Regions from separate parts of the Paenibacillus litoralis genome, predicted to be linked through region 1. Evidence: riboswitches for the same ligand, from Rfam matches in the RefSeq annotation. Region 1 holds a riboswitch; each other region holds the start of a gene.

What was found. Region 1 has a riboswitch for cyclic di-AMP ahead of ACKGJP_RS24565 (3D domain-containing protein). Riboswitches for the same ligand answer to the same signal wherever they lie in the genome.
Region 2: it holds a riboswitch for cyclic di-AMP, as region 1 does, so the genes downstream of both, ACKGJP_RS04730 (hypothetical protein) here and ACKGJP_RS24565 (3D domain-containing protein) in region 1, are expected to answer to the same signal.
Region 3: it holds a riboswitch for cyclic di-AMP, as region 1 does, so the genes downstream of both, ACKGJP_RS18095 (CAP domain-containing protein) here and ACKGJP_RS24565 (3D domain-containing protein) in region 1, are expected to answer to the same signal.

Annotation. Positions count from the first base shown of each region.
Region 1 is NZ_CP176395.1:5,770,882-5,781,695, reverse strand. Features, by position in the region: gene ACKGJP_RS24590 (ABC transporter substrate-binding protein) at 1-514, shown strand, start outside; gene ACKGJP_RS24585 (hypothetical protein) at 563-706, shown strand; partial or broken gene ACKGJP_RS24580 (LLM class flavin-dependent oxidoreductase) at 759-1,011, shown strand; gene ssuE (NADPH-dependent FMN reductase) at 1,127-1,663, shown strand; partial or broken gene ACKGJP_RS24570 (LysR family transcriptional regulator) at 1,800-1,898, shown strand; cyclic di-AMP (ydaO/yuaA leader) riboswitch at 2,169-2,365, shown strand; gene ACKGJP_RS24565 (3D domain-containing protein) at 2,373-3,188, shown strand; gene ACKGJP_RS24560 (TaqI-like C-terminal specificity domain-containing protein) at 3,775-5,856, shown strand; gene ACKGJP_RS24555 (glucuronate isomerase) at 6,038-7,309, opposite strand; gene ACKGJP_RS24550 (DUF1657 domain-containing protein) at 7,671-7,877, opposite strand; gene ACKGJP_RS24545 (DUF421 domain-containing protein) at 8,099-8,959, shown strand; gene spoVAC (stage V sporulation protein AC) at 9,010-9,486, shown strand; gene spoVAD (stage V sporulation protein AD) at 9,488-10,507, shown strand; gene spoVAE (stage V sporulation protein AE) at 10,510-10,814, shown strand, end outside.
Region 2 is NZ_CP176395.1:1,117,000-1,127,813, forward strand. Features, by position in the region: gene ACKGJP_RS04715 (carbohydrate ABC transporter permease) at 1-729, shown strand, start outside; gene ACKGJP_RS04720 (AraC family transcriptional regulator) at 751-1,689, shown strand; gene ACKGJP_RS04725 (DUF4855 domain-containing protein) at 1,928-3,001, shown strand; gene ACKGJP_RS04730 (hypothetical protein) at 3,854-4,216, opposite strand; cyclic di-AMP (ydaO/yuaA leader) riboswitch at 4,339-4,505, opposite strand; gene ACKGJP_RS04735 (SDR family oxidoreductase) at 5,005-5,847, shown strand; gene ACKGJP_RS04740 (acyl-CoA thioesterase) at 5,990-6,502, opposite strand; gene ACKGJP_RS04745 (rhomboid family intramembrane serine protease) at 6,587-7,237, opposite strand; gene ACKGJP_RS04750 (sensor histidine kinase) at 7,481-9,220, shown strand; gene ACKGJP_RS04755 (response regulator) at 9,239-10,609, shown strand; gene ACKGJP_RS04760 (extracellular solute-binding protein) at 10,723-10,814, shown strand, end outside.
Region 3 is NZ_CP176395.1:4,344,769-4,355,582, forward strand. Features, by position in the region: gene ACKGJP_RS18075 (DUF4091 domain-containing protein) at 1-949, shown strand, start outside; gene ACKGJP_RS18080 (M24 family metallopeptidase) at 1,025-2,113, shown strand; gene hrpB (ATP-dependent helicase HrpB) at 2,339-4,858, shown strand; gene ACKGJP_RS18090 (DUF445 domain-containing protein) at 4,954-6,192, shown strand; cyclic di-AMP (ydaO/yuaA leader) riboswitch at 6,306-6,442, shown strand; gene ACKGJP_RS18095 (CAP domain-containing protein) at 6,451-7,203, shown strand; gene ACKGJP_RS18100 (ABC transporter ATP-binding protein) at 7,296-7,973, opposite strand; gene ACKGJP_RS18105 (prolyl oligopeptidase family serine peptidase) at 8,114-8,761, shown strand; gene ACKGJP_RS18110 (hypothetical protein) at 8,775-9,359, shown strand; gene ACKGJP_RS18115 (RNA polymerase sigma factor) at 9,574-10,104, shown strand; gene ACKGJP_RS18120 (hypothetical protein) at 10,108-10,506, shown strand; gene ACKGJP_RS18125 (ABC transporter ATP-binding protein) at 10,558-10,814, shown strand, end outside.

The DNA of each region.
Region 1 (10,814 bases):
GATCCTTAAAGGGACCGTCGCGATGGAAGGACCCTTGTTCGTACCGTACTTCCCGTCGATGGACGGCGTACTGAAGGACAAGCTGGAGATGACGACGATGCCTCGCGCCGACGTGTCCAAGAAGACGGCCAGCGTGCTGCTGCCGGGTATTTTCTTCAGCATGAACGCCAAGACGAAGCATCCGAAGGAAGCGGCGATGTTCATGGACTTCATGATCAACTCGGCGGAAGCGGCCGACATTCTCGGAACGGAAAGAGGGCTTCCCGACAACAAAAAAATGGTGGAGTACCTGAAGCCGAAATTTACGCCTCTCGAAAATAAGATGCAGGACGTGCTCGAGCATATCGGCAAGAACGATCCGGGCTGGTACGACGGCGGTCCGAAGGGTGCCGGGGAGGTAGGCAAGCTGTTCGAGCAAACCGTGCAGAAGCAGCAGTTCGGCAAAGCGACGATCGATGAAGTCGTTGCCGAGTTCCGCAAGGAAGCGAATAAAGTGTTCGAGAAAAACAACTGAATCATGGCAGGAAGCTGATGTCGGTATTGCCGGCGTCAGCTTTTTTTAGTGTCTGACAACGCCCCGCGCCCCGAAGCGGAGCAGGCCGAGCAGTTCGCAGCCGAAGTTGCGCCCGTGCTGCGGCGCGAGATTCCTAGCAAGGTATGGAACGAAGTGCCGCCAAAGGATGTGCAGGCGATGCAAACGGGATAGGCATGCCTAATTCCTAAGGGGGAAGGCGGCGTGGCTGCGGGGAGGCGTTTATATGGCGGACAAGAAACAATTGAAATTGGGCGCGATTTTGCACGGGGTTAGCGGCAGTATAAGCGGCCGGCGGCATCCGATAGCGGTCACGGACGCAAGCGTCAATTTCGAGCTTTACAAATCGTGGACACGAAAGACGGAAGATGGTAAGTTTGATTTTGTATTCATAGCGGACGGTCTCTACATTACGGAAAAAATCGATCCCGCATTTTCTGAACCGTTTCGAGCCGGTTACGGTAGTTCGTCAGGTCGCCCACGAGTCGGATACGCTTCGCGGCAATCTGGGTGTTCCGATTCCGGAAAACCGCTACACTACACAAGCCGTATCCCGGTAATACGGGCGGCGGCATATAAGGAGAGAATAACGAAATGGCGAACATCGTATTGATTTCGGGTAGTCCTGCAGCAAATTCGAGGCTGAACGGCGTACTTCAGGTGCTGGAGCGGCAGCTGACGGAAGAAGGCGCACAGCATTCGCGCATTTCGGTAGTCGAGCTGCCGCCGGAGGATTTGGTCTACACGAAATTCGATAGTCCGGCCATTGCGGCTGCAAATCGGCTTATTGAGCAGGCGGATGCGGTCGTCGTGGCGACGCCGGTATACAAAGCATCCTATACGGGCGTGCTGAAGGCGTTCCTCGATCTGATCCCGCAGAAAGGGCTGGAAGGCAAAGTGACGCTACCGGTCGCAATCGGGGGCACGGTTGCCCATCTGCTCGTGATCGATTACGCGCTCAAGCCTGTACTGTCCGCGCTCGGCGCCCGCCATCAGCTGCAAGGGGTATACGTTCAAGATTCCCATGTGCAGCGGCTTGAAGGCGGACTGTTTCAAGTGGATGAAGAAATTGCCGGTAGAATTCGCCAAGCGGCGCAGGAACTGGTCGCTTCTCTTCCGAATCGCGGGTAACGATAACCGGTATCGGAAACAGTCGGTCTGACGAGCGTTTGGGCGTCAAGGCCGGCTTTTTTTTGCGAACGGGGAACCTCTGTACGCATATGAGGCCATCCGTTCGTCTGCGCCGAGCATGTAACGGCGGAAAGCGATCAGCCGTCAGCCGCTCGTCTTTTTCGAGTGCGTGTCGCTGGATTGGCTTCGGATTCACCGGGTATTCCAAAATCTCGATCAACCGAGCGCTTTTGCCGAAAATGCGACGCAAAAATACGTGGTACATGTTGGTAATTGGAGGCAAAGCGGATTCGCTGGAATCGGGGTTGTCGTTTTTTGCGATGCTGCGCGATTATGGCAGAAATATGGCGCATGAGGGAGAATTCAAGCGTTCATAGCATGGCGCTCTTATAGGAATAACTAGGGATTTGGCGGTAAGGAATGCCTTCGTCATAAGGCCGGTTTTTCAGGGAATCTTGTAAAACTGTAAGAAAATGTGGGTTTTCGTATCGAAGGGTCTATGTTAGTCTTACAGGAGCCGAAACTTCCGCTCCGGAAGTGCGGGGGACGATATATTATGAACGTAAAATGTCCGGCGGTCAATCATTATTTTAAAACCGGTACGTTTATCGTTCGTTTGGGGTGAATCTCGCATCAGCGAGTAGGGACTAACCTTTGGTCCGAACCCGACAACTAACCTCGTAGGCAATAGATATCAAAGGAGACTGCTATGACTTTCAATCCTGTAAAAAAGACGCTGGCAGGCCTTGCCATTAGCCTGTCCATCGCCGCCTTTGCTTTGCCTGCGCATGCTATGGAAGTTGCGGAGGACACGTATGCGGTGCAAGAAAACGATACGTTTTGGTCCGTTTCGCAAAAGCTTCACATTCCCCTGATGGATTTGCTCGCAGCAAACAAAACGATCGATCCGATGAACGTATATAAAGGATTGACTTTCAACCTTCCTCCGATGCTTGAAAAGACCGTATTCGCTTATAAGGCTGAATCCGATCAAGCCCCTGCGGTTGCGGTACAAGCGGCTCCGGCAGCTGAACCGGCGCAAGCCGAGCCCGCGCCGACAACGGCAGCGGCGACCCCGGCGCCGACTCCGGCAGCCAAAAAGGTTGCGGCAGCCCCTGTAAAGGCTGAGGCGAAAGCGACGCCTGTAAAAGCGAAGCCCGTCGCAGCAGCGAACACGGTAAACACGGCAAACGGCAAAACCGTTTCGTACAGCAAAATGATTCCCGTCGTCGCAACGGCTTATTCCGATGCGGCGGAAGAGAACGGCGGCTGGGGCGCAGTCGATTACTTCGGCAATCCGCTCAAGGTCGGCACCATTGCCGTCGATCCGAACGTGATCCCGATGGGAAGCAAGTTGTATGTGACCGGCTATACGTTTAACGGACTGCCGACAGGCATGATCGCAACCGCATCCGATCAGGGCGGCGCGATTAAAGGAAACCGCATCGATATTTTCATCCCGAATTCGATGGGCAATGTTCAATCGTTCGGCATGCAAAACGTGAAGGTATACGTTCTGAAATAAGACCGTTACAAAGATTAGTTTTACCCGATCGCACATTTTCATGACGTGAACGGCCGAAAATAGCAAGCTGCACCGGTTTACATACCGGTTCCGGCTTGCTTTTTTTGCTGTCATCCAGAACCGTTTACGGTTCGTAAGTGTTTAAGGATGAATCCGCTTTCGATGGGGCGGTTTTTCGAATGGAGTTGAAAAGGAGAGCCGGTTGCGTTCGATCGGGACCTCGGCCAACCCCTTGCCTCGCCGCCGGTCAATCGCGCCTCCGAAACCGCCGCTTCTGACTGCGGCGGTTTCGGAGGTTTTTTCGCCGGCACGCTTGTGGTACAATCCCAATCGTGTCCGAATTACGTTTAGGCTTGTATACGCACCAATATTTTTGCTTGCAAGTCGTAACCTGTCTGGATGTTCCAGTGTTTCTACTAAATCCAAGGGAGCATTTTCTAGAACCGGCGTTATTCGCCTGCTGAACGGGATAATATAGGAAAGAAGCCTTACGACGGAAGGAAAAGCGGCGCCGCTGACGAAGCCTATAGATGGCAAAGTCCCGCGAGCATAAGCATCGTATGGACAGACAGAGGGGGGCCTCGCGTTGGATAATCAACAATATATACGGGTCGAAGAAGCTGCGCAACTGCTCGGCGTGTCGGGAGCGACCGTTAGAAATTGGCTGAAGGCGGGAAAACTCGCCGCCTATAAAGAAGGGAGATCGCCTCTCTTCGACAGGAGAATCGTAGCGGAGCTCCGAACGGAGCTGTTCGCTGCGAACTCCCAGCGGCTAAAGCAGAGAAGAAACAAAGCCGCGGCGGAAGGCAATCTGATTCCGGCGGAGTATGTGAAATCCATGGGCCTAGTGGAGCTGGCCAGGACGGTCGTTCAACTGGTCGGCGAGGAAAACGCAGCCGTGCGCTCCGAAGCGGTTTTGGCGGAGATCGCCTTGCGGCTTCTCGCCGATAGAGGGCATATCGCCGCAAAAGAGACGGATTTGCGTGCCGGCGGCATCTTGGCGGCGGTACACGCCGGTAAAATAACGCTTGGCGCTTACGGCAATCCGATTTCCGCTTTGTTCGATTTCCGGAAGGACGGACCGAGCCCGGTGGAGCAGTCCGTCATGCGCAGGCTGCTTAAAACCCCCGTGCGGTATATGGAGGGGGAGGACTTGCTCGGACTCTTGTACATGTCGCTCTCCAATCTGCGGACCCGGAAGCCGCAGGGCAGCTACTATACCCCGTCCAAGCTCGTTGAAGCGCTGGTAGAATCGAGCCTGAAGCTGCTGGCGGACCATCCGCTGCCTGCCGTAATCGATCCGTGCTGCGGGTCGGGAAATTTTTTGATTCATACGTATTTATCGCTTAAAGCGAAGCTGCTTCAAGCCGGTACGGCTGTAGAAGACGCAGAACGGATTTTGCGGACGCGATGCATGACGGGCTATGACATCGACCCGGTTGCCGTCAGCCTGGCCAAGGTGAATATGTCGCTTCTTGCGGGGCGTACGGAGGACGAGTCTTCGCTGGATTTTCGTATCGTGCAGCAGAACTCGCTGGCGTCCGCGGAAACGGCTTCGGAGAAGTTCGATCTTGTGATCGGCAACCCGCCCTGGGGCTACAAATTTAATCATGAGGAAATCGCCGCCTTGCGCAAAGCTTATTTTTCGGCGGGATCGTCGGTGGAGTCCTTTGCGCTTTTTATGGAAAGCGGCGTCAACATGTTGGGAGAAGGCGGCTTGCTCGCGTTCCTGCTGCCGGAGGCGGTGCTGCATGTCCATCTGCACCGGCCTATACGCCGACTGCTGCTGGAGAGGACCAGTATCGAGCGTATCGAGCTGCTGGGCACGCCCTTCAGCCGCGTCTATGCGCCTGCCGTCACGCTAACGGTCCGCAAAACCGCACCCGATGCCGCGCATGCGGTTAAGGTGCTTGCAGGCGAAGAAGCTTATGAGGTCGCCCAAACGCGATTTGCCGAGAACGAGCAAAGCGTATTCAACGTGCAGGCGACGGATCGGGAGCATGATTTGCTCGAACGGATGAAAACGCTGAAGGGCGCCATGTTTCTGGGCGGCCACGCCGAGTTTGCGCTTGGGATCGTGACGGGCAATAACGGTCTGTATGTGCAAGCCGAGAAGCCGGAGGGCGGGGAGGTCGTGCTCAAGGGCAACAATCTCTATAAATACAACTACAACCCGGGCAACAGCTATCTCCTGTTCACGCCGGATAAATTCCAGCAGGTGGCGCCTGAGCAAACGTATCGCGCCAAGGAAAAGCTGCTGTACCGGTTCGTCAGCGAGCAGCTCGTCTTCGCCTATGACGACAGCCGGCGATTATCGCTCAACAGCGCAAATCTGCTGATTCCGAAGCTGCCCGGCTACTCCGTCAAATATGTGATGGCCGTTCTCAACTCGCGGCCGATCCAATATTTTTATTCGCACTCGTATCAGTCGGTCAAGGTGCTCCGCGGATACATCGAATCGCTTCCGATTCCGCCCTGCGGGCTTGAACAGCAAGAGGAGATCGTCCGTTTGACCGACGCTTTGAGGCGGCAAAAAAAGCTTGCTTCGAGGCTTGCGCTTTACGAGCAAATCGATGAAATCATCATGGATTTGTTCTGCTTGCTTCCCGAGCATAAAGCGCTGATTCGCAAAAAGCTGCCAGCCGTCAAATTTTTGTCCGTTCGGTAAGGCGCCTTTGGATAATCCACCGTATCCGGCTGCTAATTTTGCATACAGATAATGACTTATAACCTTCTCAGCGCAGCGAATGGTTGTCAGGAACTGAAAAAAGCCTCTCACCGGCATGGTGAGAGGCTTTTTATGCCGAGGGGAGCCTTTCGGCCCTGTGAAGCATGCTGCCGGCGCTTCGTTACGCCTGTTTCGCAGGGTCAGGGCGTCCGAGAAACGTCCAAAAGGCGCCGCCCAACAAATCTTCGATATCCCGGCGAATCTCTTCTTCCTCCAGCCGCCAGCCGGCATCGAACAGGTCGCCGTACTTTTCGCAAAGCACCTTAGCGATAATCGCCCGTGAGTGATCCCATTTGTAGATCAGCTGGTCCAGAATCCGGCAGTCGGAATGCTGCGGGATGACGCTGCCGCCAAGCAGTTCGAGCCGCATACGCGTTATTTCCTCGATTAAGCTGGGATTGTTGAGGAACCACCAGCAGCCGAATACGAGCAGATTGCGGTTTTTGCGGGCCGTAACGGCCAGTTCGTGCTGGTTTTCGCGAGACAGCATCGTAACCAGAAACTTGTTGTCCGGATAGCGGCTGACGATTCGTTCGACCGTTCCGATATCGCTCTTGCCGACGCTGTCCCCGGCGAAACGGAGCGAAGGGTTAACCTGACGCTTGACGCCGATCATCATGGCAAAAGGAATATCGGCCTCTCGCGTGACCGGAATGATGCACTCGTCGATGATTCGAACGCGTGCGGATTGCTCCGGATAGGCGAAATCGTTCGGCAGGGAAACCGCCATATAGAGCGGGTTCATGACGGAAATCCACGTCTTCAGGAAACGGCGGACTTCGTCGATCGTCCGGCCCGACAAATCGGCCTGTACATCGTATCCTTGCTCCTTTAAGCGAGGCCAGGTAGTGTCCCACGCGTTAAGGAGAGGGTCGATGCGCAGCGCGGCCAGAAAACGCGAATCGGAGCGGCCTTGACGGGCTTCCCATGCGGGCAGCTCGGAAGCGTCGAACGGATCGTTCGTCATGACGACGGTTTTGACCTTGGCCAGCTCGAGCACCCGGTCGATATAATCGCCTGCGCTGACGCTGCGGAAATAATCGCGGTAGCTTTCCAAATTACGGTCGGACAGGTCGAAGCCGAGGCGGTTTAGGACGGTGACCACTCCGCGGCATGCTTCGCTATAAGGCGAGTGCTCGATAAAAAGCGTTTGCCAGATGAGGTTCGCTTGTTCTTCCTTGGTCATGCTCCAAAATTGTTCGTAAGCCATATTCGGATGATAGCGGAACGTTTCGGCAATTAAATAATGATACGTGAGCAGCTCGTCGATTCCCCACAGAAGGAGGTCGCCGAACGATTCGGCAAACAAGTGCGTATGAATATCGGTGACGGGCGTATCCCGCACCGTTTCCTCGACAAAAGCGTGCAGTGCGTGCTTCGATTGAATTGCCATGCTATAGAAAATCCCCTCTCTTATGCAATTGTTAACGTGAACAATGGTATTATATCATTTTTGCTTCGTTAGGCATATACCCAACCGAACCGATTGCCCGTGACATACGCTGATAAAAAGGGATAAACGCCCGGAGCCTGGCGGTTGCCGTAACGGAATGAAGGGCGGCTTTGAAACTTGTTCCAAATAAGTCGTAAAAGGAGACATTGCGATGGGCGCTGTTGCCGGATTCGTTCTTCTCGTGCTGGTGCTTTTCATACTGCTCGTATTTTTATTGCTAAGTCTGGCCGATCTGCTGAAATGACAAAAAAGCCTGGATGCATCCGAATGCATCAGGCCTTTTTTGTTGCTTGGAGTAAGCCTAGAAGCCTTTATATTGCGGCTCTTCCTGCTCCAGCTGCTGAACGCGAGAATTGACTTGATCGCAGATCTGCTGCGTCGATTGCGCCGCTTGCTCGAACATCGTCTTCGCTTCCTGGTTCTGCGTGTTCAGAGCGAACGATTCCAAGCTCGCTTGAGCGCTTTTTAATGACGCCAAGCACGTTTTTACTTGAGATGCTACTGTCATTGCTTTTCAACTCCTTTCCTTTTCCCGAAAACTAATATAACCATTTCCCCGGTATCTCATGTATGTCCGGTTTGCCTCGCCATGAGAAATTGGACGGATTTGCCGTCAGCGTTTCTTTTTGGCAATGGCTCATAAGTGTGGGGCGTTTGGCGAATAATTTACATCGACGGTCATTTACAACAAGGCTCTTTTGAAAATGTGCATAAGAAAGGGGAATTCAAGTGCCACCCTGGATGATTATCGCGATACGTTCGCTCGGAGCCGTTGCCATCCTGTTTGCGATGACCCGTATTTTAGGGAAAAAGCAAATATCCCAGCTCACGTTTTTCGAATACATAACGGGCATTGCGCTCGGAGAATTGGCCGGTTTTCTGTCGACGGACATGGAAGCCCACTACATGCACGGTATCGTGGCAATCCTGGTCTGGTTCGCGGTTCCGTTCTTTCTTGAATACCTTACGCTCAAAAGCAAACGGCTTCGGGAATGGTTCGAGGGGAAGGGAACGGTGATGATCAAGGACGGCAAAATACTGGAGGACAATTTGAAAAAAGAGCGGTTTACCGGGGACGAACTGCTGGAATCGCTGCGTACGAAAAACGTCTTTCGGGTCGCCGATGTCGAATTCGCGATGCTGGAGCCGAGCGGAGACTTAAGCGTTCTGCTCAAAAAGGAGCAGCAGCCTTTGACGCCGGCCTCCTTGGGCATTACCCAATCGCCGGAGCAGGAACCGCAAACGGTCATTATCGATGGCAATATTATGGACGAGGGGCTTGCGACAAGCGGCTTCAGCCGCGGATGGCTCAGCACCGAGCTGGAGAAAATAGGGGTAGCCGCGGACAATGTGTTTATCGCCCAGGTTGATGCGCACGGACAGCTGTATGTGGATTTGTTCGACGATCAAATCAACGTGCCGGCTCCCCAGGCCAGGGCGCTCTTGCTGTCGGCGCTCAAAAAGTGCGAAGCCGATCTGGAATTGTTCGGCATGTCTACGCACAACGAATCTGCGAAAGCGATGTATGATGACTGTGCCGCTCGCCTGACACGGGAAATTGCCAATGTAACGCCCCTGTTGAAGCGGTAATTAGCGGCTCCGGCCGCGCGCCGTCCAAATACGAATGGAGGAAACCCGATATGGCCAACAACAAGACGAAGAACATGACGCCGACGCAGCAAGAATACCAGGAGCTAGCCAAGCAAAAGGAACCGCCAAGGCCCGTCGGCAAAAACTGTATGCGGGCCTTCCTCGTCGGGGGCTTCATTTGCTTGATCGGACAAGGACTGATGGAGATGTTCAAGGCGTGGTTCGATTTCAACGACAAAACCGCGGGCAACCCTACGGTTGCCGTGCTTATTCTGATATCCGTCATCCTGACTACCTTCGGCATTTACGACAAAATCGCGCAATGGGCGGGAGCGGGCTCGTCCGTTCCGGTTACGGGCTTCGCCAACTCGCTCTGCTCCGCCGCGCTTGAGCATAAGAGCGAAGGGCTTGTGCTCGGCGTGGGGGGAAATATGTTCAAGCTGGCGGGCTCCGTTATCGTATATGGGGTCGTGTCCGCGTTTGTGATCGGTATTTTGCACCTTATTTTCGGGACGGGGGGCCAGTAATATGCTGCAGGGACATCAAAGCTGGCGCTTCAAAAACCGGCCGGTCATCTTGTCGGCTGCCACTGTCGTAGGTCCGGACGAGGGGGAGGGGCCCCTTGCCAACGACTTCGATATCGTACACGGAGACTTGACGCTGGAGCAGAAAACATGGGAAAAGGCCGAAAAAATGCTGATGGAAGAGGCGGCCCAGCTGGCGATCAAGAAATCGGGCATTACGAAAGAGCAGGTGCAGTTCTACGTCGGCGGCGATTTGCTGAATCAAATCATCAGCAGCAGCTTTGCGGCGCGGACGCTCTCGATTCCGTATCTCGGGGTCTTTGGGGCTTGCTCGACCTCCATGGAAAGTTTGGCCATCGCTTCCATGATCGTCGATTCCGGCTCAGCCAAGTATGCCATGGCCGGCACGTGCAGCCATAACTGTACCGTGGAAAAGCAGTTTCGGTACCCGACCGAATACGGCTCGCAGAAGCCTCCGACCGCTCAGTATACGGTGACGGGGGCGGGAGCTGCTATCGTCGCCCCAAAAGGAGACGGACCGGTTGTCACGCGGGCCACGATCGGGAGGGTAATCGACATGGGGATTAAGGACCCGTTCAACATGGGGGCTGCCATGGCGCCTGCCGCTGTCGATACGATTCAAGCCCATTTCCGCGATTTCGGCACGAAACCGAGCGAATACGATCTGATCGTAACCGGCGATTTGGCCACGGTCGGTTACAACATAGCGAACGAGCTGTTCGACAAGCACGGCTTTCCGATTCATCAAACGACCTACAAGGATTGCGGCTTGATGGTATATGACGTGAACTCGCAGGGCGTCCAGTCGGGAGGCAGCGGCTGCGGATGCTCCGCCGTCGTCACCTACGGGCATCTGCTGAAGAAGCTGGCTTCGGGCGAGCTGAATAAAATATTGGTCGTTGCGACCGGCGCTCTGCTCTCCCCGCTCTCATTCCAGCAGGGAGAAAGCATCCCATGCATCGCGCACGCGGTTGCCATCGAGAATAAGGAGGCGACGGCATGATCATGCAATTTTTTTGGGCGTTCGTGATCGGCGGCGCGATATGCGTATTCGGACAGCTGCTCATGGATATCGGCAAACTGACGCCGGCCCATACGATGAGCACGCTTGTCGTGATCGGGGCTATCGTCGACGGCATCCAGATCGGCGGGAAAAGCTTATACGACCGGTTTATTGAATTCGCCGGAGCGGGCGCGACGGTGCCGATTACGAGCTTCGGCAACTCGCTCGTTCACGGCGCCTTGATGGAGCTGCGGCTCCACGGCTGGATCGGGGTCGTATCCGGCATGTTCGAAGTAACGAGCGCCGG
Region 2 (10,814 bases), 4.1 Mb from region 1:
TTCAAGTCGATGGAGCTGCTGAATTACTTCAAGGCCTTGAAGAACACGTTCATACTCAGCGCCGGAACCTCCATCCTGCAAGTCGTCTCCTGTGCGCTTGCCGGTTACGGATTTGCGAGATTGAAATTTAGGGGCAGCGGCATCTTGTTTGCGCTTGTCGTATTCACGATCGTCATTCCTCCGCAAACGATCATGATTCCTACTTACCTGCATTTTCGATTTTTCGACGTATTCGGCTTGGTTCATTTATTCACCGGCAAACCCGGCGTGAACCTGCTGGAAACCTTCTGGCCGTTTTTTATATCGTCGGCGACGGCGATGGGGATGAAGAACGGGTTGTACATCTTTATATTCCGGCAATTTTTCCGCGGACTGCCGAAGGAGCTTGAGGATGCTGCGTACGTGGACGGAGCGGGCGTACTGAAAACATTTTACCGGGTCATGCTGCCGAATGCGATCCCTGCGATGGCGACTGTCATTCTGTTCTCCTTCGTCTGGCAGTGGAACGACGATTATTTCACCAATTTGTATATGGCCAATTCCGTGACATTGTCAAAAATGCTATATATGCTCACATGGAATCTCCTCAATATCCGGTATGAATACGCTTATGTGTCATTGCTCATTAACACGGCCACACTACTCGCCATTGCACCTATTTTCCTGCTGTATATGTTCGCGCAAAGATATTTCGTCGAAAGCATCGAGCGAACGGGTCTTGTAGGATAAAAAGGGAAAAGGGTGATCCGCATGATTGCGTTTGTCATCGATAACCATCGGTTGTACTTGGGCGGCAAGCGATTCTTCTATTCCGAGCTGGAGCTAAGAAGCAAATTCCCGTGCAAGCTGTACAAGATCGACGAGACGTTCGAGGCGGTTCAGGAAGATCATTCCCACGACTATATCCAGATTTGGTATGTCAACAAAGGCGAATTCATTCATTGCATCAATAATCAGAAGTACAAGATGGTAAAGGGAAATTTGTTCGTCATTCCTCCCTTTGCGATCCATCGCGTCGAATGCTTGCCCGGCAAGGAGCTGGAAATTATCGGCTGCGAGTTTACCCCGAATTTTATCAATGACCGGTACCGGCAATCGCCCGTTAAGAACGATTTTTTCGATTACGCTTACTTGGAGCAGTTTCTGACGGCGGAGGATAAAGTGAAACCGAAAATCACGCTTACGGGCAGCATCGACCATCAGGTAAGCCAATTGCTATACGGCATGTTGGAGGAATACACGGCCCGGGATTCTTACTACGAGCTGATGATCAAAGGCAGCCTGCTCAAGCTGCTGTCCGTCATTATCCGGGCCTACCGCGAAGACGCCGTCAAGGAAATGGGCGATAAAGCGGACAAATACCGGCCGCTCATCAAGGCTGCGATCGATTACATGCATCAGCACTACGATCAAGAAATCCGGCTGGACCAGATGTGCAAAATAACGATGCTGTCGAAGACGTATTTTTGCGATTTGTTCAAGCATCTCACCGGCAAAACGTTCAACGACTACTTGATCAACCTGCGCATCAAAAAGTCGACGGAGCTGCTCGTTCAGGCAAACCTGACGATAACGGACGTTTGCTTTCAAGTCGGCTTCAACGATTTGACGTATTTCTCCCGCATTTTCAAAAAGCATACGGGCATTTCCCCGTCCTACTACAAGAAATACGCGGCGTCGAGCAGGTAGAAGCGCGGGACGGCTGTCGGTAGGCAAATTTGGACACATCGACAGCAAATGGAGATAATAGGTCAACAATTTTGTCCGATAGTTCAATCATTGCGTTGCCTCCGGCTTTATAATCTAAGGAAAAAGCCCTAAGAGCGAGCGTTCAAAAAGTCGGCTTATCGGCACCGAGAAGGCAAGCAGAAGGAGAGTACAGGGTAGGCGACTTCTGAGAACAACCTCTAAGAAGGAGTAGACGGCGTTGTCGAATATCGGCGAATACATGCAAGGATATATGCCGCAAGGCAGCAAACGGGCAGCCGGAGCCAAACACATTCTGCTCGTCTATTGCGGTTATTACGAGAAGAAGGGAAGCGGCAAGCTTCCTTGCGGCCAGTGGACGAAAGACACGTTCCGGCCATACGTGGCACATTTGGATAAATCGGGCGAGCCCGACGACTTCTTCTTCGATACGTTCCTGTTCCTCGCGCTGCGAACGCCGGCCAGTGGCAGCCTCCACCGGTTCTACGAGTGGGTGATCGACTCGGTCCCCGGCGCGGCGGACGACTGGGGATGGATCATTCGCCGCGTGTTCGAGGAGAACCGGCAGCTGTTCGCCTTGAACGAGGCGGTCGCGGAAGCGAAGGAGAAACTCGGGCGCCCGGACCATAAAACCAAGGTCCTGATGATGCTCCCGTTCCCGGACAGCCAGAGCGTCCGTTTCGGTATCGGTTCGCGGGCGGTTCCTTATAGCCTGAAATCGACGGAAAGCCGGAATGCCGCCGTCCGCTGGTATATCGATGCGTTCCTGGAAGCCTTCCGCAAAGCGGACTTGCAGCATCTTGAGCTGCTCGGCTTTTACTGGATGCAGGAAGATGTCGATCCCGGCATTACCGGCGAGCTGGACAATATACGATTTACGCTTGATTATTTGCACGGGCAAGGACTCGTTCTCGGCTGGACGCCTTGGTGGGGAGCGGAGTTTAAAGCGGACGCCGAGCGGTTCGGCTTCGACTTCTCCATTTTGCAGCCGAACCATTACACGCAGGAGGAAACCACGTACGAACGGATTCGCGAAGCCGCTCAGCTCGCTGCACAGACGGGCCAAGGCATCGAGGTCGAGCTCGATTCGGCCGTTCTTTCCAGCCAAAAGCACCGGGAAACGTTCTACCATTACTTGAAAGGCGGCGTTGCGTTCGGCTACATGCGGGAGGCGGTAATGGCCTACTATCAGGACGTTCATGCGCTGTATGAGCTGTACCACGAGGGCGGCGAACGCGGCCGGAAGGTGTACGACGATATTTATGCGTTCACGAAGGGGACGTATATCGGCTGAGAGAAAGGCAAGTTGACGCGGCTGCAGAAAGCGTCCGGTTACGGAAGCAGGCGGCGTCAAGCCGCTGAACGCGAACTCAATTCGACTGCAAGAGCTTCAACAGTCGTGGTACGCGAATGGGAGCAGGGGTGTCCAGTCTGGGAATGAGATGGAGGCTGTCTCGAAAGCCATGAAAATGGCGGAGGGATTGCCTCTTCGCATTAGTAAGCCAACCGGAGATTTTTTGGTTGGCCTTCTTTACGATTCGTGTATCCTGTTTGCTGCCAAAAAATATGCTCTTCTCGGATGAAGCAACTGGAAAAACTCCATTTATTATGGCCAGTTTGATCTGCAGCTTGGAGTTAAATGGATTTTCTCCATCTTATTCCGCATGTTACTTACACAAATGGGAGAATTCTCAGAATGAACGGTAAGTTTTCCAGTTAGATGACGTTACGAAGCCCGTAGGAACAATAATTAACAGCATGTTTTCCAGTTAAAAGATCATGCGAATACGCACGAATAGTGTGTGTTTAAAAAGGCCACTTTTCAGAACCGAGAAGGTTGGATGAATCCGAGGAACGAGGACACGGAGCGTAGGCAAAACCTACGTGAGTACCGCAGTTACCGGATGAATTCAAGATTCGATGTCGAATAACCCACCTGTTCTGCTTCGTTATCAAAAGGGGGCTTTTTAAACAACCTCGAATAGTGTGTGTTTCAGAACCGAGAAGGTTGGACGTATCCGAATAAATCCCCCACAGCTACGAACGTTGGTAAGCCGCGAATGTGCAGCTGCGGTACGCATGCAAAGAGCCTCCGAATCCACAGCTGGTGGAGTCGGAGGCTCTTAGTCTTTGAGAGCGGCGACGGTCAGTCGCAAATGAATTTGCTTTCGACATCCGATTCAAAATGAATGAGATCCAGTTTCTCGCCCGTGTCCAGATAGATGTCGGATTGAATGGACGTCACTTCAAAGCCCGTGATGTCGGTCAGCTTCTGCTTCAGCAGCCCGTGCAGCCGGTCGCGATCCGTTTCGAGCGCATGAGGGTGGCCGTCTTCGCCGTATACGGGGAGCGCCATAGGGGATTGCCCGGTTTCGTCGCCGTCGATGCGCATGATCACGATATGATTGCGCACGATGCGGACGTCCATGTCGCTTACCTGCAGGCCGGATACTTCCAAGTGGCATTGCAGATAGGCAGCCTCGATTTGATTGCGCAGTTCGTTCATCATAATGCTTCTCTCCTTTTTGATGAAAGTTGGTCTAAAATGAATGCAAAAAAGAAGCCTAAAGAGCAGAGAAACTCTGCTCCGGCTTCTACGATTAGCGAAATAAGCGGTAGAGGCGCGAGTAGCGGTTCTCTCTCAAAGCGCTTACGAGGTTAGCTGTCGGATTCGGGCTTGAGAGTGCCCTACCCGAGCATACGAGGTATGCTCAAGATTCACCCCATGAAACCGGATTTGCGAACCGGCTTCGAATGGTTCCCCCGCTTCCCTTTCGGGAACTCAGCGATAGTTAAATCATGAAACTATTTAATCCTATAATACCGTGATTAGTCGGCAAAGTAAAATGAAAAAATTATACTTTCGTTTCCGTGCGCCGGGTCTAACATCCACGTCGAACGCTTCGCCATATATTTTGCGGGGACCACACCGGGGGTTCGCCTGCAGCTGCTGCGGAACGTCAGTGCCTTATTTCGGTTAGTTAGCGAGTAGATAGGCATTTCGCGGAACGAGGTGCCTTATTCACGGTAATATCGGCGATGTAGAGCGAATTACGGCCGAATAACGAACTGTCGTTCCGCGGCGTATCGCATTCAAGGGACTTGCTGCAAAATAGCGCATCTACGATCCGCTTAAACAGGAAACCGAGAGGATGTAATCACCGCGCTGGAGTCTTGAGGCCGGAACGAACGTAACCGATTAAACTGCATATCCGTTTCTCCTTGAATGTTCTTGCAAAACGGACTACCATTGATCTTATCGGGATATTTTGTGCGAAGAAAGCGGGAGGATCGGTCATGACGATGAACGGAAAAATAGTGATGGTTACCGGAGCGAACTCGGGGATCGGCAAAGCGACTGCGCTGGGCCTTGCCAAGCAAGGGGCCGCGGTTGTTATGGTAAGCCGCGACCGCGGCCGCGGCGAAGCGGCCCGCAAAGAAGTCGCCGAGCTTAGCGGGAACGGCGATATCGAGCTCCTGACGGCCGACTTTTCGTCCTTGGAGGACGTGCGGGAGCTGGCTCGGAAATTCCGGGAACGCTTCGGCAAGCTGCATGTACTGGTCAACAATGCGGGCGGCATGTTCTCGAAGCGCGAAAGCAGCAAGGACGGCTTTGAGATGACGTTCGCCGTCAATTACTTGGCGCCGTTCCTGCTCACCCACTCGCTGCTGGACACGCTCAAAGCGAGCGCGCCGTCCCGTATCGTGAACGTGGCCTCGCAGGTGCAGGCCAAAACGATCAACGCCGATACGGCGCTGAATCCGCCCGCCTATAAGGCGTTCGCCGCCTACGGCGAGGCCAAGCTTGCCGTCATCATGATGACGTATACGCTTGCCAAGAGGCTGCAAGGCTCTGCGGTAACGATTAACGCGCTCCACCCGGGAGCGGTTTACACGCCGCAATCGGCCAAGTTCGCGCCGGCCCCGCTGCGTCCTCTCATGCGTTTGTTTATGAAGACGCCGGAACAGGGGGCGCAGACGTCTTTGTTTCTCGCTTCGTCGCCGGAAATGGAAGGCCGGACCGGGAAGTATTACAAAGATTTGCAGATCAAGCAGACGGGAGCCGCTTCCTACGATATCGCCCTGCAGGAGCGGCTGTACGCCAAAAGCCTCGAATGGACCGGCGCAGAGCGGCCGTAACTCTTTATTGCCTGAAGAGGCTTCGCTCCCGAATGGCGGCAGGCGAGCTGATCCACGAATTCACACGTCGCGACGGGTACAGAAAAGGGCTATCCAAGATGCTCCGGGAAGGAGACTTGGATAGCCCTTTTCTTGCTTACGCTTATTCCCAAGGGAAGTTCATGATCAAGTGGTCGGAAAACTTCTTGCTTTCCTCCCGCCGGTATTTCCGCATTTCCGCCCGCTGCTTCGCGGATTCGTGGAGCATGATTTCTTCGTTCGTCTCTGGAACGACCTGGGGAATGGGCGCCGGCTTTTTATTCTCATCGAGCGCGACGAAGGTCAGGAATGAAGTGGCGGCAATGTCGCGCTTCCCGCTTCTTAAATCCTCCGTAATGACCTTGACGAACACCTCCATCGAGCTTTTGCCCGTCCAAGTGACGAACGATTCCAAGCATACCGAATCCGTCGGACGGATCGGGGACAAGAAGTCGACGGAGTCCGTCGAAGCGGTAACGACCGAGCAGCGGCTATGCTTGCAAGCGGAGATGGATGCGATATCGTCGATATACGACATCAGTTTTCCGCCGAACAGCGTGTTGTGATTGTTGACGTCCGTCGGAAAGATGCGCGACGTTTTGTAGGTTCTCGATTCTTTGACGTATCTGGTTTCCATGTTTGTGCGACCCCTTTTGTCTTGAAATATACGTTTATGTGGTGGATGCTTTGTAAACGGCGTGAGCTGCAAAGGAAACCGGTTTTATTCTTGGGCGTGCTCTCCGGGCTCTTGGCGTTCGATCCGGTTCCGGTATCTGCGTTTGATGGACAGCGCGATCAGCGCAATCGTAATAAACCCGCCCGCGAATCCGCCGAAATGGGCGTACAGATCGATGTTCGGCACGATAACCGAATACAGGAAGCCGATCACGATAATCGTAACGATCGTCTGCTTCGTCTGCTTGTCGATGATGTCTCTGCGGAAAATCGCCAAGTACAAGTAAGCGGCGTAGATGCCGTAGATCGCGCCTGACGCGCCCGCCGAGACGAAATAATCCGGGTGCAGCCACATGCTGGCAATATTGCCAGCAATCCCGCTGATCAGATAAAAAAGGACGTACCGCCATCTGCCCAGCATGATCTCAAGCGGAGGCGCAAACACGTAAAGCGTAAAGCTGTTGAACAGCAGGTGCGAAAAGCCAATATGCAGGAATATGGCCGACACGTACCGCCAAGGCTCCGTCGTCACACCCGGCAGCTCGAACAGAGCGCCGAACCGGAGAAGCGTTTCCGTGTCGCGGGAGGAGCCGTACCACTCCATGAGCCCCATGAGAATTAGATGAATGACGATTAAAGCGGTCGTAACCGGATACAGCCGGATATATTGCTTTAAGCTTTCCGTTCTGGCGAACATCGCCGATCCCTCCTTTCTATGCTGCGATGGTCTTGATGGAACAGTCGATCGTACGGGAAAGTTCTTTGTAAAACCCTTCTTCCCAACAGTATACCAAGAAGCAGGCGAATAATCACACTGTCTTCACGGGGACGACAGGTAAACATACAAGAAGGAAGTAAACAAATTGATATTGCTGCCGGGAACGCTTGGACTCTATGATAGAGTGGCACCTTTTTTTCCGTATTTCTGAGGAGGGGTTACGTGAAGCAGCCGCGTTTCAAGCTCGAGCTTTTCGTTTATCAAAAAATCATAATTTTATTTGCCGCGCTGATCCTTTCGGTATATTTGATTAATCTATGGATCAATATGACGGGGCTTTCCTTCATCAAGCAGCAGGTGACCAGCTCGATTACGACGAATGCGCAGTTTTACTCCAAGCAGCTGAACGATCAAATTTCCTTTATCCGCAATCAGCAGCTGCAAGCGCTCAACGATTCCGATCTGCAGAAGCTCAGCTTCATAGCGGGCACGCTGGAAGGCTATGAGGAAGTGGAGCTTGTCAACCGGGTGAAGGAGCGTATCGCCACGGTCCATAACTCAAGCGCTTACATCGTCAATGCCGGCGTATATATCAAGTCGCTCCGTAAAACGATTTCGACGAAAGGCGGCATATCGGCGCTGCCGAACGAAGAGTTCGACATGATTGACAGGTTGTTCGATCCGAAGGAGAAGCCGCCGATTTATCAGGAGAACGAGAAGCTTTTTTTTATCGAGCCGGCGAACAATGCAAGCATCATCCTCTATTTGGAGTTATCCAGAAGCATGCTGCTGGAGACGCTGCGCCATTTGGTTGACGCGAAGAACGACTCCGGCGCGCTGCTTGCGGACGACTCCTTCCAGAACATCATTACGCTCGCCCGGAACGAGCAGGTCTTGAGCAGCTTGAAGGCGGTCGGATCCCCTGACGGCATCGGCTATTACGGCAGCAACGACGGCAGCGGCACCGTCATGAAGGCCGGCAATCAAAGCTACAGGGTCACCTATAACCGGATCGGTTCTTTGGGCTTAACGCTGTACACCTATATGAATCAGTCGGAAATTACGGGGCCGCTCAAAAAGTTTAACGTCTGGTTCGGCCTGTTGTCCGCGTTCTCCGTGATCGTGATCATCGTATTTTCCCTATTCGGCAATGTGATGATTCACAAGCCGCTCAAAAAGCTGATCAAAGCGTTCCAAAGCCTTGAAACGGACAATCTCGACGTCTTGATCGAGGTGAAGGGAAATAACGAATTCGGTTATTTGTACCGAAGCTTCAATCGAATGGCCGAGAAGCTCAAGCAATCGATCAGGCAAAATTACGAGCAAAAAATCGCTCTCCAGCTGTCGGAGCTGAAGCAGCTGCAATCGCAAATCAATCCGCATTTTTTGTATAACAGCTTTTTTAATATTTATATGATTTGTAAAAGCGGGGATGTCGAAAACGCCTCTACGCTTGCCCAGAAGCTCGGAAGCTACTACCAGTTCGTGACGCGCAACAGCTCGGACGAAGTGCCGCTCATGAAGGAATACCGGCATGCGATCGACTATTGCGAAATTCAGAACATCCGCTTTTCGAACAGGATCGAGGTGGATTTCGACGAGCTGCCGGACGCATGCAAGCCTTTATCCATTCCCAGGCTGATCATTCAGCCCGTTGTGGAGAATGCCTTCGAGCATGCCTTCGAGAACGGGCTGCGCCGCGGCCGCGTGAGGATCAAGGTTGCGTTCGCCGACCGTACGCTGCGGATCGGGGTGGAGGACGACGGCGATACGTTGACCGCGGAAGCCTTGCGCCTGCTTCAGGAGAAGCTGGCCGACTCGTCCGATCTCATCGAGAAGACGGGACTTCTCAATGTCGGCAGACGTATCCGGTTAAGATTCGGGGACGAAAGCGGCGTTTTTTTATCCCGCAGTCCGCTTGGCGGCTTGCATGCGGAAATCGTAATCCAATACAGGATGTAATCGTGGGAGGGACGGAATTTGTACAGACTTCTGATTGTGGACGACGAGCCTGCCATCGTGGACGGCTTGGTGCAGCATTTTCAAGAGAACGAAGAGCTGGAACTCGACATTTGCAAGGCATACACCGCATTCGAGGCGCTGGATATCGTCAAAAAAACGAAGATCGACATCGTGCTCAGCGACATACGGATGCCGGGCAAGAACGGTCTGCAAATGATCGACGACCTGCTGTTTTACTGGCCGTCCTGCCGGATTATTTTTTTGACGGGGTACAGCGAATTCGACTACATCTACTCGGCGATCCGCAAAAATATCGATCATTACCTGCTGAAGACGGAGGGGCTGCCCGCCATTTCCGACGCAGTCCGGGATGCCGTCCGCAAGCTGGAGGAAGAGAAGAGGAACAGCGAGCTGCTGGAAAGAGCCCAACAGCAGATGATGCTGACGGGAACGCTGCTGGAAAGAGCCCAACAGCAGATGATGCTGACGGGAACGCTGCTGAAAAAAGAGATGCTGGAGGCGATCCTGCTCGGCGACAGCGCGGCAGCCGTTTTTGCCGATGCGGGACTCGGGGAAACGGAATGGAACGTACATACCGACCGGCGGATGATCTTGCTTGCCGGCAAGGTTGACGGCAGTTTGGATAAATACGCGTACACTCAAAAGCTGACTCTTTTTTACGGGATACGCAGTGTGCTGGAAACGCAGCTTCCGGATTCGTTCCGCTCGGAATTTCTTATTCACGATCATGCCGTGCTCGTTTGGTATATGCAGCCGGACCGGTCGGAGGAACGGTTCCGCAATGCGGCCGGAGAAACGGACTGGAGAGGGATGATCACTTATTTGAAGGGGATTTTGGAGTCCGTTCAGAACGAGTGCCGGGATCGGCAGGGCGTCTCGGTTTCTTTTGCGGTATCCAGCGGAGCCGTGGACTGGGAAGAGGCCGGCAGCCATTTTGCAAGCCTTCGGGAGCTGATGGAGAAACGTGCGCTTTCCGGATACAAAATGGCGGTCATCGATCCGGGGATGCCGGACAGCTTGGTCAAAGCGGAGCCTGCGATGCTGGTGGACCGCATTCACCGCTTTATCGCGGATAACCTCGGCGGCGATCTTTCGCTGGTCCGAATCGCGGAAATCGTCTATTTTAACCCGTCCTACCTGTCGCGGTTCTACAAACAGACGACCGGGCGCAATCTGACCGAGTATATCAATGCCGAGAAAGCCCGCGCGGCCTCCGACATGCTGGCCGACATGCAGCTCAAAATCAACGAAATCGCGCTAAGGCTCGGCTTCGAGTCGCCATCTTACTTTACGTCGTTCTTCAAAAAAATGCGGGGAGCGACTCCCCAGGACTTCCGTGAAGCGATCGTTCAGCGGAATAACAGGTAAAAAAAACGAAAGCAAGTAAAGAATTTAGGATTTCGGCGGAATACCCCGAGGTTTTACAATAAAAAGCGTAGAGCTCGATCCTGCACCGAACACTCATAATGGGGGGAAATCGCTTGAAAAACAAAATAATCGGTACCGCTTTGATTGCGGCTCTAGCGGCAACGTCGCTCGCAGCTTGCAGCAAGAAAGATGAAAACGCTTCAAC
Region 3 (10,814 bases), 1.4 Mb from region 1:
TGTTACGAAGGAAGGCGATTCTTACCGCTTCGGCTTCGATAAGCTCAAACGCTGGGTCGACATGGCCGACAGCGCCGGTATCCGCTACTTCGAATTTTCGCACTTGTTCACGCAATGGGGTGCGGCTCACGCTCCAAAAATCATGGCGACCGAAAACGGCGAGTACAAACGGATTTTCGGCTGGGAAACGGATGCGCACGGGGAAGCGTACAAAGCGTTCCTCAACGGGTTCCTGCCTGAGCTCGTGGCGTTTATCGGGAAGCACGGTTTGAACGACAGAAGCTATTTTCACGTTTCCGATGAGCCGAGCATGAGTCATTTGGAATCTTACAGGAGCGCTTACGAAACGATTAAAGTGCATTTGGCGCAGTTCCCTATGATCGATGCGCTCTCGGATTACGCTTTTTACGAGAAAGGCCTCGTCAAAAATCCGATTCCCGCGAACAATCATATCGAGCCGTTTCTTGAGAACGGCGTGCCGAATTTGTGGACATACTATTGCTGCGCTCAATACCAGAAGGTAGCGAACCGTTTCTTCGCATTCCCGTCGGTACGTAACCGTGTTCTTGCGCTGCAGCTGTATAAATTCCAGATCGCGGGCTTCCTGCACTGGGGCTATAACTTCTGGTATTCGCAATATTCCATTAAGGAGATCGATCCGTTCCGCGTAACGGATGCCGGCCAGGGCTTCCCGTCCGGAGATGCCTTCCTCGTTTATCCGGGAGAAGAGGGCCCGATCGAATCGCTTCGGCTTGAAGTATTCAACGAGACGCTTCAGGATCTTCGCGCGCTTGAGCTGCTGGAGAGCAAAATCGGCCGTGACGCCGTCCTCTCGCTCATCGAGGAAGGACTTGAACAGCCGATTACGTTCAGCGAGTATCCGAGCGATGCCGAGTGGCTGCTGGGCAAACGCGAGCAGATCAACCGCCTTTTGGCGGAATCCCACTAATAGGTTAGAAGCTTCGGATAACAAAATTGCCTTCGACAACGAGAATAGGCATTTTCAGGAAAGAAGGAAATGGAGATGACAAGCAGAATTGCCGCACTGCAGGCATATCTGGAACGAAATCAATTGGATGCGATTCTGATCACGCAGCCCAAGCATATCTATTATTTGACCGGACTTGCCACCGATCCGCATGAACGGTTCCTTGGGCTTGTTCTTTCCCGGACGGCCGAACCGCTGCTGATTGTGCCTGCGCTGGACGAAGAAGCGGCACGTGCGGCCGATGGCGTACGGCATATCGTAACGCATACGGATACGCAAGATCCTCATTCGATTCTTAAGAAGCAACTGCCTTCTACCGTCAGCCGTCTCGGTCTCGAAAAGTCGCATTTGACGGTGAATCGTTACGAGGCGATTGCCGAAGCAGTCGGTGCTGCCGCTTATATAGATGTCGACGAACCGCTGCGCGAGATGCGATTAGTGAAGTCGGCGGATGAGATCGCAAGTATGAAAAAAGCCGTTCGGATTATAGAAGACGTTCTTCGCGCCGGCTTGAAGCACGTGAAACCGGGCGTGACGGAAATCGAGCTTGTTGCCGAACTGGAATACCAGATGAAAAAGCTCGGCTCCGACGGCCCTTCCTTCGATACGATGGTGCTTGCAGGAGAGAAGTCCGCGCTTCCGCATGGGGATCCCGGCACCCGCGAAGTACGCAACGGCGAACTGCTGTTATTCGATATCGGCGTTTATGCGGACGGGTATGCATCCGATATTACACGCACGTTCGCCGTAGGGGATATCAGCGACGAGCTGAAACGGATCTACGATACCGTGCTGCAAGCAAACAAAAGAGCGATCGATGCCGTAAAGCCTGGCGTTACCTATGCAAGTGTCGATCAAGCGGCGCGCGGCTATATTACATCCAAAGGCTTCGGCCCGCAATTCATGCACCGTCTCGGTCACGGGCTGGGTCTTGACGTCCACGAATATCCGTCGGTTCACGGCGCTAACCTCGAGCTGCTCCAGGAAGGGGCAACCTTCACGATCGAACCCGGCATTTATGTGCCCGGTCTCGGCGGCGTCAGAATCGAAGACGACGTATGGGTTACGGCCTTAGGCGTCGAAGTGCTGACTTCGTTCTCGAAGGAGCTAACGGTTATCGGTTAGGCCGTAAATGCATCGCAGCATATCAAGCTCGTTATCCTTGTTTCTCCGAGGATAGCGGGCTTCTTTTCGGGTTAGGTCATTCATCGCTTGTTTCATTTCGCCTCAAGTCCTGTTCGGTAGACATCGTGCTGAGAAGGGAAGTTGTTATCGTATCATCCGGGATGACAAGGCTTTTTCCTTGGAGTATGATGGAAAGCGATAGAAAAGATAGCTGAGGAGAACGTCATGCATCAACTGCCAATCGATCCGGTATTGCCGGAATTGCTGCATAAGCTACAATCGCATGCTAATGCGGTGCTGGTCGCCGCGCCGGGTGCCGGCAAAACGACGCGCGTCCCGCTTGCGCTTCTGAATGAGCCTTGGGTTCAAGGCCGCAAAATCATCATGCTGGAACCGCGCCGTCTCGCCGCTCGCGCGGCTGCCGGCTATATGGCTAGGTCGATCGGGGAAGAAGCCGGCGGGACGGTGGGCTACCGGGTAAGAATGGATACGCGAGTCAGCGCAAAAACAAAAATAGAAGTCGTCACGGAAGGCGTGCTTACCCGGATGCTGCAGGACGACATGTCGCTTGAAGGTGTAGCTGCTGTCATTTTTGACGAGTTTCACGAACGAAGTCTGCAGGCCGATCTTGGGCTTGCCCTATGCTTGCAATGCCAAGCGGTGCTGCGCGACGATCTGAAGCTGCTGGTCATGTCGGCTACGCTGGATGCAGAACCGGTTGCCGAGCTGCTGGGAAAAGCGCCAATCGTCATCAGCGAAGGGAGATCGTTTCCTGTCGAGACGCGGTATTTGAACCGCAGCATCGACGGGAGGATCGAGCCTGCCGTCGTACGAGCCGTTACGGAGGCGCTGCAGAACGATGAAGGCGATGTTCTGGTGTTCCTGCCTGGGACCGGAGAGATACGTCGTGTCATGTCCCAGTTAACGGCCCTATCCTTGGGGAAGGGCGTTCGCATTTCGCCGCTGTACGGCAATTTGCCGCAATCCGCCCAGGATGAAGCGATCGCTCCATGCCCGGCCGGACAGCGTAAGGTCGTGCTTGCAACATCGATCGCCGAAACGAGCTTGACGGTCGATGGCGTTCGGATCGTGATCGACTGCGGCTTAAGCCGGGTACCGCGCTTTTCGCCGAAAACCGGCATGACGCGTTTGGAAACCGTCACCGTTTCCAGAGCGTCCGCCGATCAGCGCAGAGGGCGGGCGGGAAGGCAAATGCCAGGCGTATGTTACCGGCTCTGGACGGAGCAAGAGGAACGCAAGCTTGCTGCGCGAAGCGTGCCCGAAATCAACGAGGCGGATCTGGCTCCGCTTGCTTTGGAGCTTGCAGCCTGGGGAGCGGCCGATCCGGCGGAGCTGCAATGGCTCGATCCGCCTCCTGCGGCCGCTTATTCGCAGGCAAGGCAGCTCCTGCGTCACCTTGGGGCGCTAAACGGAGACGGGACGATGTCTCAACACGGAAAGCGCATGGCGGAGTTAGGCATGCATCCGCGTCTGGCCCATATGATATTGCAGGCGATTCCTTTGAAGCTTGGATCATTGGCCTGCGAGCTTGCCGCATTGCTGAACGAGCGGGATTTGCTCAGGGGACAGCCTCAGCAGCCGCCTGCGGCAGACTTGCGGCTTCGTGTCGAAGCGCTGCGGGAAGCGGTCCGCTCGAAATGGACGGAACCGCTCTTCAAGGAGGGTCATCAGGTAGACATGGCGGTATGCAGAAGAGCGGCGGCTGAAGCGGATCAATGGAAACGGCAATTCTTTATCAAAGATAGTGCCGACGGCGATGCGGAAGCGTGCGGCTTTCTGCTTGCATTTGCCTTTCCGGACAGAATCGCCGGCCGCAAGGAGGGCGGACGTTATTTGCTGCGAAGCGGCAGGGGGGCTGCTTTCTTAAACGCGCAGCCGCTTTCGTCGGAGCCATATCTCGTAGCCGCAGAGCTGGACGATATGGGAGCGGAGAGCCGAATTTTTCTGGCTGCTCCGATTCAGGAAGATGAGCTGGAGCGTTATGCAGCCGATCAGATCGAGGAGGAAACGATCATCTCTTGGGATCGTCAAGCCAAAACGGTTCGTGCGCGCAAACGGAAATCGATCGGCGCGATCGTCCTGCGGGAAGCCGCAATGCCCAATCCCAATCCGGAAGCGGTGTCTATGGCGCTGCTGGGAGGACTTAAGGCGGAAGGCATCGGATTCCTTTCTTGGACGAAAGCCGCCCGCCAGCTGCAGCAGCGAATAGTATTCATGCACCGGTTAGAACGCGAGGATTGGCCGGATGTTTCCGACGAAAGCTTAACGGATACGTTTGAGGATTGGCTCCTTCCGCATTTGTATGGTCTCAAAAACGGAGAAGATCTGAGACGTCTGCATGTGGCCGACCTGTTGGAGTCCATGCTGTCGTGGAACAAACGCCGCGAACTGGACGAGCTCGTACCGACGCACATCGTCGTTCCGAGCGGCTCTCGCATACCGATTGACTATAGCGATCCCGAATCACCCGTTTTGGCCGTCCGGCTGCAGGAAATGTTCGGCCTCGAGCATACGCCGTCGATCGGCCGCGGACGGGTGCCGCTGACCGTTCATCTGCTCTCGCCGGCGCAACGTCCCGTTCAGGTGACGCGCGATTTGGCAAGCTTTTGGCGGGATGCTTATTTTGAAGTGAAGAAGGACTTGAAAGGGCGGTATCCCAAACACTATTGGCCGGACGATCCGACAGCCGCGGTTCCGACGAATCGCACTCGCCCGCGAACCTAATGGAACCATTTTGCAGAAAGATGCTTCTTGCCGTGTAAGGCAAAGTTTTTGAGGGATACTAGTACGTATCTCTGAACGATCGGAGGATGTTTGATTTGAACACGAGGAACATTGCCGGATTTTCTCTTGCTGCTATGGGAATCGGCTTTATCGTCACGTTATTTTTGCCGGATAGCCTTATTACGACGTTGCTCCAAGGGGGATTTGAAGCTGGTCTTGTCGGCGGTATCGCAGACTGGTTCGCCGTAACCGCCCTTTTCCGCCATCCGTTCGGGATTCCCATCCCGCATACTTCGCTCCTTCTCAAGAACAGAGGGAAAATCGTTAATTCGCTTATTTCCGCTATGGAAACGGAACTGTTGAACAAAGATAGCATTACGCATAAATTAAGCCAATTGAATCTGATGACGATCATCTCTTCGGCGGTAACGAAGGTTGTGTTGAAGCGGAAAGCTAGGAAAAGGATTTTGGCGTTCCTGCAATCCTTGCTTAAACAGCTTCCTTTGGAGCGATTTGCCCCGGTAATTCAAAGCTACCTGACGAGTTATGTCCGGAACAAAGAGCTTAAGCCTCTGGCGCAATCCGCTGTCGCATCGGCCATTCGGGACGGTTGGGACGAGAAAGCGCTCGATCGGGCGCTCGAAATGGGAACGGATTGGGCCGTCAAAAGAGAAACGGAGCAGTTGCTCGGGAGAATCGCTTACGGCAAGCTGAATGAGCTTCAAGTCGGCGGGTTTATGGGGTTTGCCGTGCAAGCTTTTATCGGATTTATGAATGAAGAGAAGCTTGGCGGCATCCTGCAGGGGATGCTCGTTTCCGGCATGCGCGAGCTTCGTCAGCCGGGCAACCCTTACCGCGAGCAGCTGCTTTACGAATTGAAGGATCAAGCGGACAGACTGGCGAACAACGACGATATTCTATCGAAGCTGAAGGGGTGGCTGGAGAAGAAAGCGGAGAGTCCGGAAACCGAAGCTTTTCTGCTCGAGAGGCTGCAAGACATTCGCGACGCGGCTGTCGCAAAGCTGGAGGAAGATGAACGAAACGGCGGGCGGTATGTGTTGAGCGCATACAGGTTCGTCGTCGAGAAAATAAGATCGATTCCGGGCATGACCGACAAATGGGAAGAAGGGCTTCGTACGTTTCTCGTTGATCTTGTAGAGAAAAATCATTTCCGTATCGGCGTGCTGGTTCGCGACAATCTCAATAAGTTGGACGACCAATCGTTAGTCCAAATGCTGGAACAAAAAATCGGCGGCGACCTGCAATGGATCCGCGTAAACGGCGCACTCTGCGGCTTTCTCGTCGGTCTCGTGCTCTCGTTGTTTCATCTGTAAAGCATCGTCGTTTTCGCGTTCTGGAAGACTTTGTGTCATGAAATCGACTATCTCCCGTGCTACAATTGACCGTGCCAAAGGGAAGCCGCCCAAAACGGTTTGTCGGAGGCAAAAAAAACAGAAGGCCGAAGCTTCGTCAGAAGCACGGGGGAACCCTTGTCACTGGGGTGAAGCCACGTCGTTGTGGCCGGGTGTTTACTCTTTGACCCGAATCCGTCAGCTAACCTCGTAGGCCGGGAAAAGGAGACGATTTTTTTGATGCAACGTTTTAAGAAAGTAGCGATGACAGGTGTTCTGGTATTGGGTCCGATTATTAGCGCCGGTGCGGCTTCTGCTTCCGCAGCGCCATGCATCGTTCCGGATAATGCCCCGCAAGTCGCAGCAGCCAAGCAATATGGTATTGATTTGGGAGCCTTGCTTCAAGGAAATAAGAATTTCAATAACATTAATGTGAACGACTTGCTTGCCAAGCTTGGCGTTAAAGCGCCTGACTTCTCGGCAAAACCGGGTACGGGCAACGGAGCAGGAACGGGAGCAGGTTCGACAGGCGGTGGTTCCGGTGCAGGCACAGGCACAGGCTCGCAAACAGGCTCTGGAACTACAGGAGGCTCTCAACAAGGCTCGAACGCGAATGCTTCGCAATCGGCTTATGCCAGCCAAGTAGTCGACCTGGTCAACCAGGAACGCGCGAAAGCAGGGCTGAAGCCGCTCTCCAGCGACAGCGCTTTGGCGGCTATGGCGCTCGATAAAGCCAAAGACATGTATACCAATAACTATTTTGATCATAACTCACCGACTTACGGTTCGCCGTTCGACATGATGAAATCTTACGGGATTCGTTACACGTATGCCGGGGAGAACATTGCCAAAGGACAGCGCACTCCGCAAGAGGTCATGACTGCTTGGATGAACAGCGCCGGGCACCGTCAAAACATTTTGAGCCCGAACTTCACGAAGATCGGCGTCGCTTACTACAATGGCGAATGGGTGCAGGAGTTTATCGCGAACTAAGCTTAGCTTCACCAGAGCAAGTTGCCCTTATACGATCTTCAATCGAAACAGCCGTCAGCCTTGCGTTGACGGCTGTTTTATTTTGCGGCTTATCAGCAGACGATTAAATCTACTCGGCCATCCCGGATATGGATGATACGGTCAGCTTGCTTAGCGATAGCGGGATCATGCGTGATGAGAACGATTGTTCGCCCGTGCGCATTGAGGCGCCTTAGTATCGATAGGATATCGTTACCTGTAGCGGTGTCCAGCGCACCTGTCGGTTCGTCCGCCAGCAAAATGGGCGGGTCGCCGGCTAATGCCCGCGCAATGGCGACGCGCTGCTGCTGCCCGCCGGACAGCTCGGATGGTTTATGTTCCGCACGGTCCTGCATATCGAGCTCAGCGAGAGCGCATGCCGCCTTTTTCAGCCGTTCCTTTTTGGAAAGCCCTCGATAAATCAGCGGCAGCTCCACGTTTTCTATTGCGGTCAGCCGAGGAAGCAGGTTGAAGCTTTGAAAGACGAAACCGATTTTGCGGTTTCGGATATCGGCCAACTGAGCGTCCGTCATTCCTCGAACTTCTCTCCCGTCAAGCGAATAACTGCCGGTTTCAAGTACGTCCAGACAGCCCAGAACGTTCATCAGCGTCGACTTCCCGGATCCGGAAGGACCCATGACGGCGATGAATTCGCCCCGCTCAATGTCGAGGTTTACGTTATCGAGCGCTTTTATCGTTTCTCCGCCTAGCCGGTACGTTTTGGCTGCGCTTTCCATGCGAATAAGTACCATGCCGTACACCCCCTTATCGTTTACCTTATTCGCCTCTCCGCTAGAAATGTATATAAAAAAGGGAGGGCATGTACACAAATTCCTTGACGGTTGACCGTGACTTTACTTACAATTTTTTCAACCAGCAAGGAGGGAATCCAATGCCAATAGTAAAGCGAGCGGTACATAACGGAACGTTAGGACATCTTTGGTTCGTGCCGAACGGATATGAAGAAAACAAGGATACAACTTGGCCGTTGATCCTGTTTCTGCACGGAATCAAGAGGCGCGGAGAGGATCTAAGCATGCTTGAAGGTTATGGATTGACGGGGCTAGCCGTTAGACAAGACGATTTTCCGTTTGCCGTGGTCGCACCGCAGTGTCCTTCGAACTCTTTTTGGCCGCAAGAGCGAAGCAAGGTTATCGCTTTGCTGGATCACACGGTATCCTCCCTCCGAATCGATTCTGCGCGTGTCTATGTGACCGGCTTCAGTATGGGCGGAAACGGTGCATGGGACCTGGCTGCACATGCTCCCGACCGTTTTGCCGCGGTTGTCCCTCTATCCGGATGGTATGATCCGAAGGAGGCGAAAGTCTTCGAACGGATGCCGGTCTGGGCTTTTCACGGAGTCGAGGACGACGTAGTTCCTTACAAACATTCGGAAGAAATGGTTAATGCCATTAAGGAAAAGGGCGGTCGAAGCCTGCTAACACCGCTTCCCGGCTATAAGCATCAGATCATGGATGAGGTTTACCGCAGGCCGGATTTGTTCGAATGGCTGCTGAGTCATCGCATCGGAACGAACTAGTGACGGTCAATAAATGAGATTGCAAGGCATATTGATTTCCGCCCGCTTCCCATGTATGGTGAGGGTGGAGGCGATTATTATTCTTTTAGTTCCGGTGGAACGAGAGATTTTCGAAGCATTGGAGGGGGAAACGCTCGGGTGGGCGTGTATCGGCCCTCTGCTGCTGCAGGTGAGAGGAAAGGATGACCGAACGAAAGCGGAGATGTACCAAGCCCTTGGCGAAGGCCAAAGAGGGCTATTTCTCTTTCGCGCTTACCACAATCACGCATGCCGTTCGGCGGTCGAATGGTATTGGTGGACTTGTGAACAGCTAAGGAAGCCGAAAGCGTGGGAGGCTCTGCTTGCCGGTTTGCGCTTTTACGGGGCGGATGAGACCTTGCGCGTCATGAATAAAGCCGAGACAGCGCTTGATCGAACGAATCGCTTGTCGAACGGCAGCTGGATGGAAGCCAGTGCGCTCGATTTGGACAGGGACCCGGAGCTTAGGAGTTTGTCGGAACATTTGTTCGCTGAGTACACGTCGGCCGCAGAGAGTGCGCACCGGCTTATTGCCGCGTACATCAAAAGTCATCCCAATCAATTCGTCCTTTTATCCTAGGTAGGCATGGAATATTGGCTGGACAGGTGCAGCTCTCATGGTTGTTTTAGGGTTAAACTTATGAGCACGGTCTCTATGACCGTGCTTTTTCAGTTGCCCGGATACCGGCCGAGCGTGACGATTTCGAAGGGTTGAAAAGATTTGTTCGAGAGCCCTGTAACTTTTCAGCGCAATGATACGAATAATAGATAACCAGGCGGAAGGGAGGGACAAGATGGATGAAGAGCAGCAATGGATACAGGGTTTCATGCAAGGAGACGACGCCGGTTTCGAACGTCTTGTTCTGAAATATCGCCGAAGCGCGATTGCGTTCGGTCAACAATATGTCAGGGACTATTACGCAGCAGAAGATATCGCCCAGGAAAGCTTCGCGGAAATCTACGTCCATCGCTCCCGGTTTAATCCGAAATACAGGTTTAAGCCATATTTGTTCACTATTATCCGCAATAAATGCGTCGACCATGTCCGCAAGCTAACCCGATTCAAGCATGTCGAGCTGGATACCGGCATTCCCGTCGCCCGTACCACCGAAGAAGTCGTATTGAATCGAGAGAAACGCTCGGTGATTCAAAGCAAGCTCCTGCTTCTGCATGAGGATTACCGCACGGCTATTCATTTGATCGACGTCGAACAGTTTTCCTACAAGGAGGCTGCAGCCATCATGGGTAAAAATCTGATGCAAATGAAAATTCTCATTTACCGGGCCCGGCAAAAAATGAAGCGTCACCTGGAACAGGAGGAATAAGCGATGTTTCGTTCGTCATCAAAAGCAGAGAATGAACCGCAGGCGGCCAAGGTATACCCGAACGATTCTAACACCGAGACCGCTAACGATGCGGAAATCCGCTTTTTGCAAGGCGTTTACGCGAAGGCGGAAGACTTGCAAAAGGAACGGGCTGAGCAAGAGTGCGTGGCCGAGCTTATAAGGCGTTATCGCAAAGCGCTGCTTGCCTATATTTTTTGCACCGCTGCACTGTTAATCGTCACCGCCGTCATTCTTGCCGCTAGCGATTTCTCGATGGGCGCCGTATTCGTACTCTCATTCTTATGGATGGGTGCGGCAACCTTGTTCGAGCAGCTGCGCCTAAACGACGGTCAGGTAGTGGAGCTGCTGCGAAAAGTGGTTGGAACGGTACGCTTGCGGTAAATAGCCAGTTATGAAGCAAATGCGATCAACATACGGAAAGGCGGTTGCCAGATGGAAATACTTATCCAACAATTGACGAAAACGTTCGGCGCCAAAAAAGCGCTGGACAGCGTGAATCTGCGTATTGGCGAAGGGATGTTCGGTTTGTTGGGCCCGAACGGGGCGGGTAAAACGAGTTTCATGCGCATATTGACGACTCTGCTGCCGAAGAGCGGCGGCCACATTGAAATCGGCGGCATTGCAATAGAAGAGAAGGCTCGGATACGCGGGATGGTCGGGTATTTGCCGCAGGACTTCTCGATTTACCC